Regions from separate parts of the Chamaesiphon sp. OTE_8_metabat_110 genome, predicted to be linked through region 2. Evidence: riboswitches for the same ligand, from Rfam matches in the RefSeq annotation. Region 2 holds a riboswitch; the other holds the start of a gene.
What was found. A riboswitch is a leader RNA that binds a small molecule or an ion and turns the genes downstream of it on or off. The one in region 2 is predicted to bind cobalamin.
Positions count from the first base shown of each region.

Region 1: it holds a riboswitch for cobalamin, as region 2 does, so the genes downstream of both, RMO52_RS01560 (energy-coupling factor ABC transporter permease) here and RMO52_RS10465 (DUF1636 domain-containing protein) in region 2, are expected to answer to the same signal.

Region 1 is NZ_JANMZA010000038.1:88-6,537, reverse strand. It holds gene rpsJ (30S ribosomal protein S10) at 13-330, shown strand; gene RMO52_RS01585 (Uma2 family endonuclease) at 428-997, shown strand; gene RMO52_RS01580 (LON peptidase substrate-binding domain-containing protein) at 1,313-1,954, shown strand; gene RMO52_RS01575 (ABC transporter ATP-binding protein) at 2,051-2,911, opposite strand; gene cbiQ (cobalt ECF transporter T component CbiQ) at 2,904-3,701, opposite strand; gene RMO52_RS01565 (energy-coupling factor ABC transporter substrate-binding protein) at 3,701-4,021, opposite strand; gene RMO52_RS01560 (energy-coupling factor ABC transporter permease) at 4,002-4,784, opposite strand; cobalamin riboswitch at 4,996-5,166, opposite strand; gene RMO52_RS01555 (ankyrin repeat domain-containing protein) at 5,475-6,440, opposite strand.
Region 2 is NZ_JANMZA010000291.1:60-6,026, reverse strand. It holds gene RMO52_RS10475 (EamA family transporter) at 1-110, shown strand, start outside; gene rsmG (16S rRNA (guanine(527)-N(7))-methyltransferase RsmG) at 245-985, shown strand; cobalamin riboswitch at 1,120-1,271, shown strand; gene RMO52_RS10465 (DUF1636 domain-containing protein) at 1,293-1,706, shown strand; gene RMO52_RS10460 (hypothetical protein) at 1,693-2,109, shown strand; gene RMO52_RS10455 (heme oxygenase (biliverdin-producing)) at 2,265-2,981, opposite strand; gene RMO52_RS10450 (hypothetical protein) at 3,158-4,528, shown strand; partial or broken gene glgA (glycogen synthase GlgA) at 4,690-5,967, shown strand, end outside.

The DNA of each region.
Region 1 (6,450 bases), on a different contig from region 2:
AACCCTAAAATTATGGCAACTATTACTCAGCAAAAAATTCGGATTCGTCTTAAAGCATTCGATCGCCGTTTACTAGATACCTCATGTGACAAAATTGTCGAAACTGCCAATCGGACTGGCGCAACTGCGATCGGGCCGATTCCCTTACCAACTCGCCGCCGGATCTATTGCGTCTTGCGATCGCCCCACGTCGATAAAGATTCCCGCGAGCATTTTGAAACTCGCACCCATCGTCGCATTATCGATATCAAAGATCCGTCTGCCAAAACGATCGACGCCTTGATGAAATTAGATTTACCAGCAGGTGTAGATATTGAAGTGAAACTCTAGATATTGAGCCAATAACTTATGTTCAGAAGTCCTCATTTGAGGACTTTTTTGTAGATGTTATCATAAAAAGTAAGTTGCATTGCTAGAGGTCGATCGCATGGTTAATACTCAAATCCGTCAGCTCACTAGTACCGAATATTACGGCATGATGGAAAGTGGCATTATCAGGGAAGGAGAGCGAGTAGAATTAATCTTAGGACAAATTTTCACGATGGCGGCAAAAGGTACTCGGCACACTGTTTCTACGACCAGACTCATAACAGAACTACCGATGCTCATTCAACGACGGGCGATCGTGCGCTGTCAAGATCCGATTACTTTGCTCAATAATAGCGAACCGGAACCAGATATCGTCATCGCCAGATTGCGATCGGATGATTATGTTAACAGTCATCCATCTCCTGCTGATATTATCCTTGTAATTGAAGTCGCGGATTCGAGTATTAAGTTCGATCGCGAGACTAAAGCTCCACTCTATGCTGCTGCCGGAATTAGTGAATATTGGATTGTTAATTTGATTGACGATCGCTTAGAAATATATCGTCAACCTGAAGGTAATATTTATACTAGCGTGCAAATTGTTACGCCGCCGCGCTCGATTAACTTACCTGAATTTCCAGAGATTTCACTAGATATTGGCGATTTTTTCCCAGCTTCAAAAACTTAGCAAAACATCCATCTATTGCAAATGAACTCGTTCGATTGCGGGTACTTAGAGGTAATCCAGCCAAGAATCTATACCTCAGATTAGGTTTTAGAGCAGTTGAGACATTGGACGATTGCGATATCCTCGAACGGGGATAATGTAGCCGAGCAGTTTCTGCCCCATGACTTAAGCTGCGATTGGATCGAGATCTGTTCGCCAGTCATCAAGACCTATAATGAAGTTGGAGATCGCAATTATGACGTTTGGCACCTAGCACTTATGGGGTTAGATCCGTTAACCTTAGATAAGAACCCATGCTTTACATCTAATCCGTAAATGGCACTTTCTTCTACAATCGCCGTGAGAGAACTCCCCTTATTCCCGCTTCCCGAACTGGTGCTATTTCCCGGTCGTCCTTTACCGCTGCATATTTTTGAATTTCGCTACCGGATCATGATGAACACGATCATGAGCAGCGACAGGCGATTTGGCGTGCAGATGTGGGATCCCGTCAGAGGACAACCAGCAGATATCGGCTGTTGTGCGGAGATCGTCCACTTCCAGCAGTTGCCAGACGATCGGATGAAAGTTCTGACGATGGGACAGCAGCGGTTCCGAGTGCTCGAATACGTGCGCGAGAAGCCCTATCGAGTGGGGTTAGTTGAGTGGATCGAAGATCGTCCCACCGAAGCAGATTTACGCCCCTTAGCGACCGATGTGGAGCGACTCCTGCGCGATGTGGTGCATCTGTCTGGTAAGCTCACCGAGCAGCCCGTCGAGCTACCAGATAATTTACCCGAACTGCCGATCGAACTATCGTACTGGGTAGCCAGCCATCTATATGGTGTGGCTGCGGAACAGCAGGCTCTACTCGAAATGCAAGATACTACGACACGACTCGATCGAGAAGTAGAAATTTTGACATCCACTCGCAATCACTTAGCGGCGAGAACGGCGCTCAAAGACGCTCTACCGTAGGACTAAGCGGTATTCTTAGTGCTATTTTAGGAGGAGATGGGAGATGGGAGTTGGGAGTTGGGAGAGCCTGAAGAGTGACTGAATTATTGCCGTTATCTAAACTTCGGGAGTCAGGCTGATGTTCGATAAGATCGATTGTAAGTAACTATTGAATTCATCGATCGAGCGAGGGGCGGGGACTTTAGGCATTTTGGCAGCTAAGGGCGACCACATTTGCCACAATAGCGGCATCCCTAGCTCAAATTCTGGCATAAATTGCAGTCGATCGAACACCGCCAACGTTTCACCCTCTGTAATCAGCCGCCCTTGCTCCATTACCAAAATCCAGTCCGCCCATTGATAGACAAAATCCAGATCGTGAGTGGCGATTAGCAGCGTCGTACCACGCTGGGCGATCGCTTCTAATTCTACTAATAAGTTGCGCGTCTGTACCGAGTCGAGGTAAGCTGTCGGCTCATCTAAGAGCAATAACTCTGGGTGCAAAGCCATTACCCCAGCAATACTCACCCGCTTTTTTTGTCCTAGGCTCAAGTGTTGTAAGGGCGACATTGCCAAGGCTTCTAAATTAAAGTCCGTAAGCGTCTTCATCACTTTTGCCGCTACTTCTGCTGTGGGTAAACCTTGATTGCACAACCCATAAGAAATATCTGCGGCGACAGTTGGTGCGACGAGTTGCTGTTCGGGATCTTGAAATACTAAACCTACCCGTTGTCGCCAGCGTCTGAGTGCGGCTCGATTGAAAGCTAAGGGGATATTATCTAATATAACCTTCCCCCGATCGGGCTGAGCTAATCCATCCGCGATCGCCAACATCGTAGACTTCCCACACCCATTTTGACCGATTAGTGCCGTCTTTTGCTGTTTGGGCAGCCGCAAACTCAACCCTTGTAGAGTCGGCGTCGTTGCCATTGGATAGCTATAATAAACGTCTTGAAACTCCAGTAAATATTCAGACATAGCGCCGATACAAAATTTCTCCAATTGTCAGTACCAGACAACCTGCGATCGATTCTATGGCATAACGCCACGAGTACACATGAGACTGCGGCTGCCAAAATCGCAATTCCCCATTGAAACCTCGCGCATTGATGCCTAGTGTCAACTGGCGATAACGGTTCGCCGTCCGGTGAATCAACTGTCGTACCAGTAGATTCAAGCTATTGAGCCGCAAGCGGTGCGTCCGATAACCACCGCGCGAGATTTGCGCTGTGATAATTGTTTGTGCGGTATCTCCCAATATAAAAATGCAGCGGTAAATTAATAACGATAACTCAATCAAAATCTGCGGACAGCCAAGTTTTTGGCAAGTAACAACCAGATCGATCGCCGGAATTGTCAATACGATAAAAAACAGCACCGAAGTACTCGCCGAGGATCTTACCAGCAATTCGAGTGCCCGGATCGTGCCGCGATAACTCAGATAAATCTGCCCGCTGCCGATGCCCATGTGCCACAAGGTATCAGCCTGAATTGCAGGTGTACTGTTCCTAGCATACTCGATCGCGATCGCTGGCAGACTAGTTATCAAAAACACTAAAACTCCCACCAACATCGCACCGTAAACCCGACGCGGAATCCCCGCGTAAATGACGATCCAGACACTCATCCACCCAAAAATGAGGATTTGTACCGGGTAGTGGCTGACCAGCGCTAGCAGCAGCATCCAGAGGGCAAACCAGAGCTTTTGAGCGGGGGGAAGTTGGCGCAGCCGATTGCTATAGGCAAGTGTATCGAGATGAATCTGCACTAATCGCGATGTTCGATCGAACGGGTAATTCGATCGGCTTGACGGCGTTCGGTGCGCCCTTTATATAAACCTAAAATATAACAAGTCACACCCGATCCGATCGCCGCTTGAGTTGCAAATAAAAATGTTTCAATTTCACCGCCTGATGGCTTAATTACAGGTTGGAACCACGGCTTGTAACCCGGTTGAACTTCTTCGATCGCCGTTTGATTCCGGCTGTCTGTCGCCTTAAATTCTTTACCTTGAAAAATCAAAACTGGTGCAAAAGATAAGGCAGCAACAATACCTAATAGCCACCAATTACTCGTTAATTTCTGCATCTAAATTATTTCCTGGTTTAAAGAGTCCTAGTATTCTCAATTCCTGTTGACCGTAGTCTTGCAGCCAGTTCCATACCAGTAAAGTTAATAATCCTTCACTAATTGCTAAGGGAATTTGGGTAATCGCAAATACACCAACGAATTTAATAAAGGCCGCTATAAATCCGCCTTGCGCGGCTGGAAAAGCTAGTGCTAATTGCACCGCTGTTACTAGATAAGTACACAAGTTTTCTAACATTGAAGCCATAAATACTGCGACTTTTTGATGCACAGTTTTGGCGATCGTATTGTAGACAACATACGCGACCAGCGGACCGACAATTGCCATCGAAAAGGCATTTGCACCCAATGTTGTCAATCCGCCATGAGCCAATAGTACCGCTTGAAATAGCAATACCAATCCACCTATTACCGACATCACCAAAGGGCCGAATAAAATCGTGCCTAGTCCCGTTCCAGTTGGGTGAGAGCTGCTACCATTGACCGACGGAATTTTGAGCGCAGAGAGGACGAAGGTAAAGGCTCCAGATAATGCTAGGAGTAGCTTTAATTCTGGGTGCGCTGTCGTAATCCGATCGATCGATCGCAAGCCCACTAAGAAAAAAGGCAAAGCAACTACCCACCAAAACACTGCCCACTCAAAGGGTAAATAGCCCTCGGCAATGTGCATCGCCTGAGCTGGTGCGGGCGAGCCAATGACTAGATAGCTACTCAAGCCAGCTATTGCCAGCAAGGTAGCAACTTTTTGATATTTTGTTTTCATTGATTTCTAGTGAGTTTGCTATGCAAGATAAAGCTGAGCCGAGCCATCAGTTTTATCTTGCCAACCCCAGTCTCAAAGCTCTAATTTGCACTTGCTCCCCTAGAAACCAGTCAGCCCATGATAAATTGTAGTAAGCTTCGAGCATTAGAGCGGAGATTGCTCCGATGCTCGTTCGATCCAAATATTTTGTCACCTTGAACCTCGCAGATGAACGTAGTTTATTTCAATCGACAGGCGTTCTGACTCAGTTAATTCAAGATTTAACACGATCTAGAGATTGAGTTATGGCATCCCGAATACATTACAGTTGCGGGACAGCGTTGGATTTTGCACCAATCTTTCCCCGTCGATCTCCGCGACCACCCAATCTCGATCGAGGTGGGTTTATCCGCGACTGGCTACATCCTATCACGCGAGCTAATCTCTCGATCGTAACTATCGAGCATTAGTGGGAGTTGGGAGTTGGGAGTTGGGGGGAGGGGGTGACGGGGAGACGGGGGGAGGGGGAGGTTTTACCTCTTACCTCTTACCTCTTACCTTTTACCTCTTACCTCTTACCTCTCCCAACTCCTACCTCTTACCTCTTACTTCTTACCTCTTACCTCTTACCTCTCCCAACTCCCATCTCCCATCTCCCAACTCCTACCTCTTACCTCTTACCTCTCCCAACTCCCATCTCCCGTCTCCCATCTACCGCGCCCCCAATTGCTGAAGCTGATGAATGATTTGAGCGTGTTGGAGATCGTCACGATCGAATTGATAAAGACCCATTTGGGCGTATTCTAGTGCTGAATAACTCTGAGATCCGCCAGCGGGAGCTTGAATATCGGCACCTGCATCGATGAGCAGCCGCACGATCTCACCATAACCCGCATAGGCAGCACTGGCGATCGGCGTAAATCCTAATTTATCCCGGAGATTGACATTTGCGCCAGCTCGAATCAAGAGTTCGACGATCTGGGTATGTCCGGCGGCGGCGGCATTTCCAATCGCCGCACCGCGATCGAGATCTTTATTTACATTAGTTGCCAACAACGAGCGGACGCGATCGACATTCCCGGCTGTCGCAGCTTGGATCAGTTGGATCGATTCGAGTCCGGCTGTCGATGCGCCCGCCTGCATCAGCAGATTAAACATCGGGTAGTTTTCGGCAGCGGCTACCGAGGATAATACCGTGTGTCCGCGATCGTCTTGGACGTCGAGATTGGCACCAGCCGCAATTAAGACTTCCACACAGTCGGTATAACCAGAACCCGCCAACGCCGCATGAAAAATCGCTGTTTTCCCACCAGCACCACGTTGATTGACATCAGCACCACCAGCAATCAACAGCTTGGCAATATGCTGCCGATTGCTGGCAAAAAAGCTCCCAGCAGCTAGCATTAAGGCTGTCATCCCAGTTGCTAAACCATCGTCATCGCTAAGCAAATTAGGATCGGCACCCGCAGCTAAGAGCGAGTCAACTAACGATCGATGCCCGTAATATGCTGCCGCCATCAAGGCTGTATGTCCTTTAGCGCCGATTTCGTCGATTTCCACACCGATTTCAATTGCCCGATTGACTTCATCGACATTGCCGATTGTCGCCATTTCTATGAATTTTTCCACCGGGCGATTTTGTTCGCGAATCCGCCGTTTGCGAGTCGCGTGGAGCAATTTTTAGCCC
Region 2 (5,967 bases):
GTTCGGTATTAATCGGTCACTTTTGGTTTCGTGAGTCGATCGCTTTTATGCAAATTATTGGTTTAGCTGCTATTTCCCTTGGGGTCGTCTTAGTCGTTTCACATAAGTAAATTCTAGCTTGCATTTTGTAATTGTCTAAAATTAATAAGCAGTAGATTTAATTATTTTAAATATTGTGGGCAGTGCCCACCCTACAAAATCCACTTATTTGCAATACACACATTATTAATTATTAATCACCTGCATGAATATTTCATCAATACCTAGTTCAACCTCTTTACCAAATGTAGACGTATGGCAAGGTATCGATTGGTGTCCGAGCGATCGACAGCAAGTACAGCTCCAAGCTTTATATACAGAAGTAATTACTGCCAACCAACAATTAAACCTCACTAGAATTACCGCGCCTGAAGAATTCTGGGAAAAACATTTGTGGGATTCCGTGCGCGGTGTGGGCGAGTTAATTAGCGACTCTAGAGCGTTACAAGTCATCGATATCGGTACTGGGGCTGGTTTCCCCGGATTGCCACTCGCGATCGCTAGAGCCGATTGGCAGCTTACTTTAGTTGATTCTACTAATAAAAAGATTGGATTTATCGAATCGATTGCGCCCGAACTTGACCTCCCAAATATTCATCCGCTAGTGAGTCGAATTGAAGAATTAGGACAGCAAAGACAACACCGTCATCAGTACGATCTCGCCCTAGTAAGAGCGGTAGCCTCAGCAAATGTTTGTGCTGAATATGCACTACCATTAGTCAAAGTTGGCGGTACAGCCATCCTCTATCGGGGTAATTGGACTGAGGAAGAAGCTAGTAGTCTCGAATTAGCAGTTGCTAAATTAGGTGGTGAAATCGTTAAAACAGATTTATTTCATACTCCGCTTACTAACAGCATCCGCCACTGTATCTGGCTACATAAAACTACCGATACGCATCCTTACTATCCACGAGCAATCGGAATTCCGACCCAAAAACCATTGTAGTTTACAGATCGCGTGAGTACTCTGAAATCGAGAAATTACAATACAAATGCACTAGTAACGCTCGATCGATTATGAGAAACCCGATCGTCAGTGATGAGAGATCGAATTTTCTGTAAGCGATCTCAGAACCTGTATAATGAAACTTCAGATCTGGTTTGAGTGGGGAACAGCCACTCGAAGTAATGGGGAAAGCTTGGTGAAAATCCAACACTGTCCCGCAACTGTAAATCGCTGGTAACTGCGCCGCGATCGAGTCAGAATGCCCGCCAGCACTATATCTAGTTCAATTTAACCTACGAGGTATTAGGTGAACCCACAACAGAGTTTATTTGTTTGTACCACTTGCGGCAGTAAGTGGCAAGATGGTCAGCGCGTTGGTACCAGTGCTGGCGAACGGCTGCTCCAAGAGCTGGAAACCCTGCATCGAGATTGGGATTTGGCAGCAGAGTTTCCGATTCAAGCCGTTGGCTGTATGAGTGCTTGTAGTCGCTCTTGTGCGATTTCTTTTGCCGCTGCTGGCAAGCACACTTATTTATTTGGGGATATTGCTAGTGACGATCCCACTGTGGAGCTGGGCAATATCCTAAACTGTGCCGAGAAATACTATCAGCATCCGACTGGAGTGCTACCGTGGGCAGAGCGCCCCGCACCGCTCAAGCAAGGCATCCTCGCCAAGATTCCCCCCCTCTTCGTACCTACACCTTCTCATGCGGCACTATAATACGTCGAGCCGCACCAGCCTGTTTGCTCAAAACTTCCTCTGGATTGGCAATCGGGCTTGGCAAGGCTATCTAAATTTCGATCGGGGAATTGTAGCAATTAGCAGCCCAGTAGACCTCTTTGGCGATGCTGATGCTCGTGGGAGCGATTCGTTGTTGTCGGATCTCAATTTTCGCTATGTTCCCCAGCCACAGCTTGCGATCTATCTCCAAGAATGGCTGATACCCGATCGATCGATCGAGCCGATAATTACTGCTGTCACTAATTATCACCCCCAAACCGAGCTAATTTTTGCGATCGAGTCTAATACCAATCTCGATATCGGCTGGTGTCAAAACCTCAAAATTTCGCCGCCAGACTGTTATCAACAAGTCTGTCGGCGATGGGTTGCGGATAGGGGGTAGAGGGTAGGCTTTAGGAAAAGGTAAGAGGTAAGAGGTAAGAGGTAAAAGGTAAAAGGTAAGAGGTAAGAGGTAATGGAGCAAGAAACTCTCAGTCCCCCAGTCTCCCCTATTCCCTATCCCCTATTCCCTATCCCCTATTCCCTACTCCCTACTCCCTACTCCGCAGTAGCCAATTCGCCACCATTGCGATTGCGTTTGCGAGTGAGGAGATTGAATAATTGGATTCCGATCGCTTTAATCAGATTACCCTCTAATTCTGTGAACATAATCATGTTCATCCCAAAGGCGGCGTTGGCTTCATCGACAACGGCGTCGGCTTTGGCTTCGTCAATGGGAAGATCGTTCATTGCTTGACGATAGTTAGCTTTGAATACTTTCTCATCAGGGATTTGGGCGAACTCATAAAACGCGGTGCCTTCACCGTCGGTGAGTTTCATCGCATTTACCGCAATTTTTTTGAGGATTTGACCGCCAGAAAGATCGCCCAGGTAGCGGGTGTAGAGGTGTGCTACCATCAGTGCGGGATCTTGCTCGGCAACTTCGTGAATCCGTGCGATATACTTTTTAGTAGCTTCTGAGGGTGCTACTTGCTCTTTCCAGTTGGCACCATAATAGAAGGCTAAGTCTTGCTCTAGTGCAGCCTTGCGATCGAGTTCGGGAAAGAAGACTTTGGCTAAAATTGGGTCTTGGGAACGTTTGTGCATTTCCTCTTCCATCGCCGAGTAGACGAAGTAGAGGTTGGTGACTAGCTTACGATAGGATTTCTTTTCCACAGTGCCTTTGAGGAAGCAGGCGATAAAGCCCGTATTCTCTGCCATATTATGAGATTTTTTAGTACCTTCACGCAATTTAGTAGCCAGATTAGAAGTCATGTTAAAAATATTCCGAATATATATCCACTAATCTGTTAGCTTAAGATAATTTGCTGAGAATTACTATTAAGATTTATGACCATGCAACATATTTGCTACATTGAATCCCAATGATGAGTTGGATGGCAATATTTCCACCCGACAGGATTATTTTGATAATTTGGAGCACGATTCAGATGACCGCTATTCCCAGCTCAGCTCAAAAATTAGCCACTAAGTTCAATACACCACAAATTCTCCGCAGTGGTTGGTATGCGACATGGGGAATTAGCTTATTGATGTTAATTATTAGCATCTATGGTGTCAACGCCCAGCGCCAAGCGCTCAAGACTGTCGGTAAAGATGCTGCACCGAGTATTCTCACAGCGCAGCAACTACAAGATTCATTTGCCGATATGGATGCGAGCTTGGCAAATGAATTGCTATTGAAACCAGGAGCAAATCGGCAAGTATTGGCAGATTTTGAGACAAATCGCAAGAAAATTGCCGATCGATTGGTAGCAGCCGCCAGAAATATTACCTATCCAGAAGAAGAGCGAATCATTCAAGGTTTACAATTAAACAACAGTGCTTATTTATTGAAGCTTCAATCAGCCAGAGAAGCGCATAAACGCGGAGATCTTGCGGGTGCATTGAATATCTATCAGAGTGCCGCTACTTTAATGGATCGGGACATCATTCCCCAAGCCGAACAATTAGGTCGAGTAAATTCGCAAGAATTAGAAAAAAGTTATACGCGGCAACGTTTTACTAATGGTGGAATTGGCTTGGCGATCGCGATCGTTGGATTGATTCAGATTGCGATTTTAGTCATCATGCAGATCTTTATCTATCAACGAATGCGGCGGATTTTAAATTTACCGTTACTCGGAGCAACAGCGATCGCGATCGTTCTTTTAGGATATACAATTAGTTCTTTTGTTGGCGCGACTGCAAATTTAAAAGTAGCCAAAGCTGATGCTTTCGACTCTTTATATGCGCTGCGACAAATGCGCTCTTTGTCATATAAAGCTAACGCCGACGAGAGCCGTTATCTGCTCGATCGAGCAAACAGTCCCAAGCACGAGCAATCATTTAATGACAAGGTTGCTAAAATTCTTACCATACCACCCAATTTATCGATCGAGAATGTGATTCTCAATACTTCGTTAGACATCAAGTCTGGAGAAGTAACTGGATTATTCACAAATGCACTAAATAATATTACCTTTAATGGCGAGCGAAAACTGGCAATCGAGACACTTCGCTCATTTAACGATTATCTCAAAATCGATAAACAAATTCGCCAACTATATCGCAGTGGCAAAGTAGCTGAAGCGATCGCCTTGTGTGTCGGTACCAATCCTGGTGAATCGAATTGGGCATTCGATCGCTACAAAAATCTGCATACTGAATTAATGGAATTGAATAAAAAAGAATTTGAGAAAAATATCAAACTTGGCAATAATCGCGTCGAAAATTTTGAGATATATACTACGGCTGCGCTAGGGAGCATTGCTATCCTTACTTTATTTGGCGTGAGACCGAGATTACTAGAATATCTTTAAAATAATTAATAGTTAATAATTATTAATTAGAAATAATACTGGAGGGCAATACACCAAGGTATCTAGATTTTAATCAATTTGGGGTCTGGATGGCTGGTATGATGGCTGAGATGACTATCCTAATGTCATTAGGATCGGATACCTAAATATAAAAAATAGCTATGAAAATTTTATTTGTGGCGGCGGAAGCTGCGCCCATTGCAAAAGTTGGTGGGATGGGTGATGTTGTTGGTGCGCTTCCCAAGTTCTTGCGGAAAATGGGTCATGACGTTCGGATCTTCATGCCTTATTATGGTTCGCTAGTTGGTAAATTAGATATTCCCTACGAGCCAGTCTGGAATGGCTACGCGATGTTTAATCACTTCGCGGTGTATGAGACAGTTTTGCCCGGTACCGATGTCCCACTGTACTTATTTGGGCATCCAGTATTCGATCCGCTGCGGATTTATGGCGGTGAGGATGAAGATTGGCGGTTTACGTTTTTTGCTAATGGCGCGGCGGAGTTTTGCTGGAACTATTGGAAGCCAGATATTCTCCACTGTCATGACTGGCATACCGGAATGCTACCCGTCTGGATGCACCAAGATCCCGATATCAGTACGATCTTCACCATTCACAATTTAGCTTACCAAGGGCCGTGGCGGTGGTACCTGGAGCGGATTACCTGGTGTCCGTGGTATATGCAAGGTCACAATACCATGGCGGCGGCGGTACAATATGCCGATCGCGTCAATACAGTTTCGCCGACTTATGCCGCACAAATTCAGACGATCGAGTATGGTGAGACGATTGAAGGGCTACTATCTTTCATTAGTGGGCGGTTGTCGGGTATCGTCAATGGCATTGATACCGAAGTCTACGATCCGGCAAATGATAAAGCTTTAGTCCAGAATTTTACTACCAAAACTCTCGCAGATCGTCCCAAAAATAAAGCCGCACTCCAGCAGGAAGTTGGCTTAGCCATCAATCCCGACACCTTCTTGGTAGGAATGGTATCGCGATTAGTAGAGCAAAAAGGTTTGGATCTGATGCTCCAGACACTCGATCGCTTTTTGGCTTATACTACCGCTCAATTCGTGGTCTTGGGGACTGGCGATCGCAATTATGAGACGCAACTGTGGCAACTCGCCTCGCGTTATCCCGGACGGATGGCAACTTACCTGATGTACAATGAATCGCTCTCCCGGCGGATTTATGCTGGTTCGGATGCCTTCCTGATGCCGAGTCGATTTGAACCTTGTGGGATTTCTCAGATGTTGGCGATGCGCTATGGTTGCGTCCCGATTGTCCGGCGCACGGGGGGACTAGTCGATACAGTTACTCACCACGATCCGCAACATCACAAGGGTACGGGGTATTGTTTCGATCGATATGAAGCCTTGGATCTATTTACTTGTATGGTACGTGCTGAGGAAAGTTTCCATTATCAGCCGCAATGG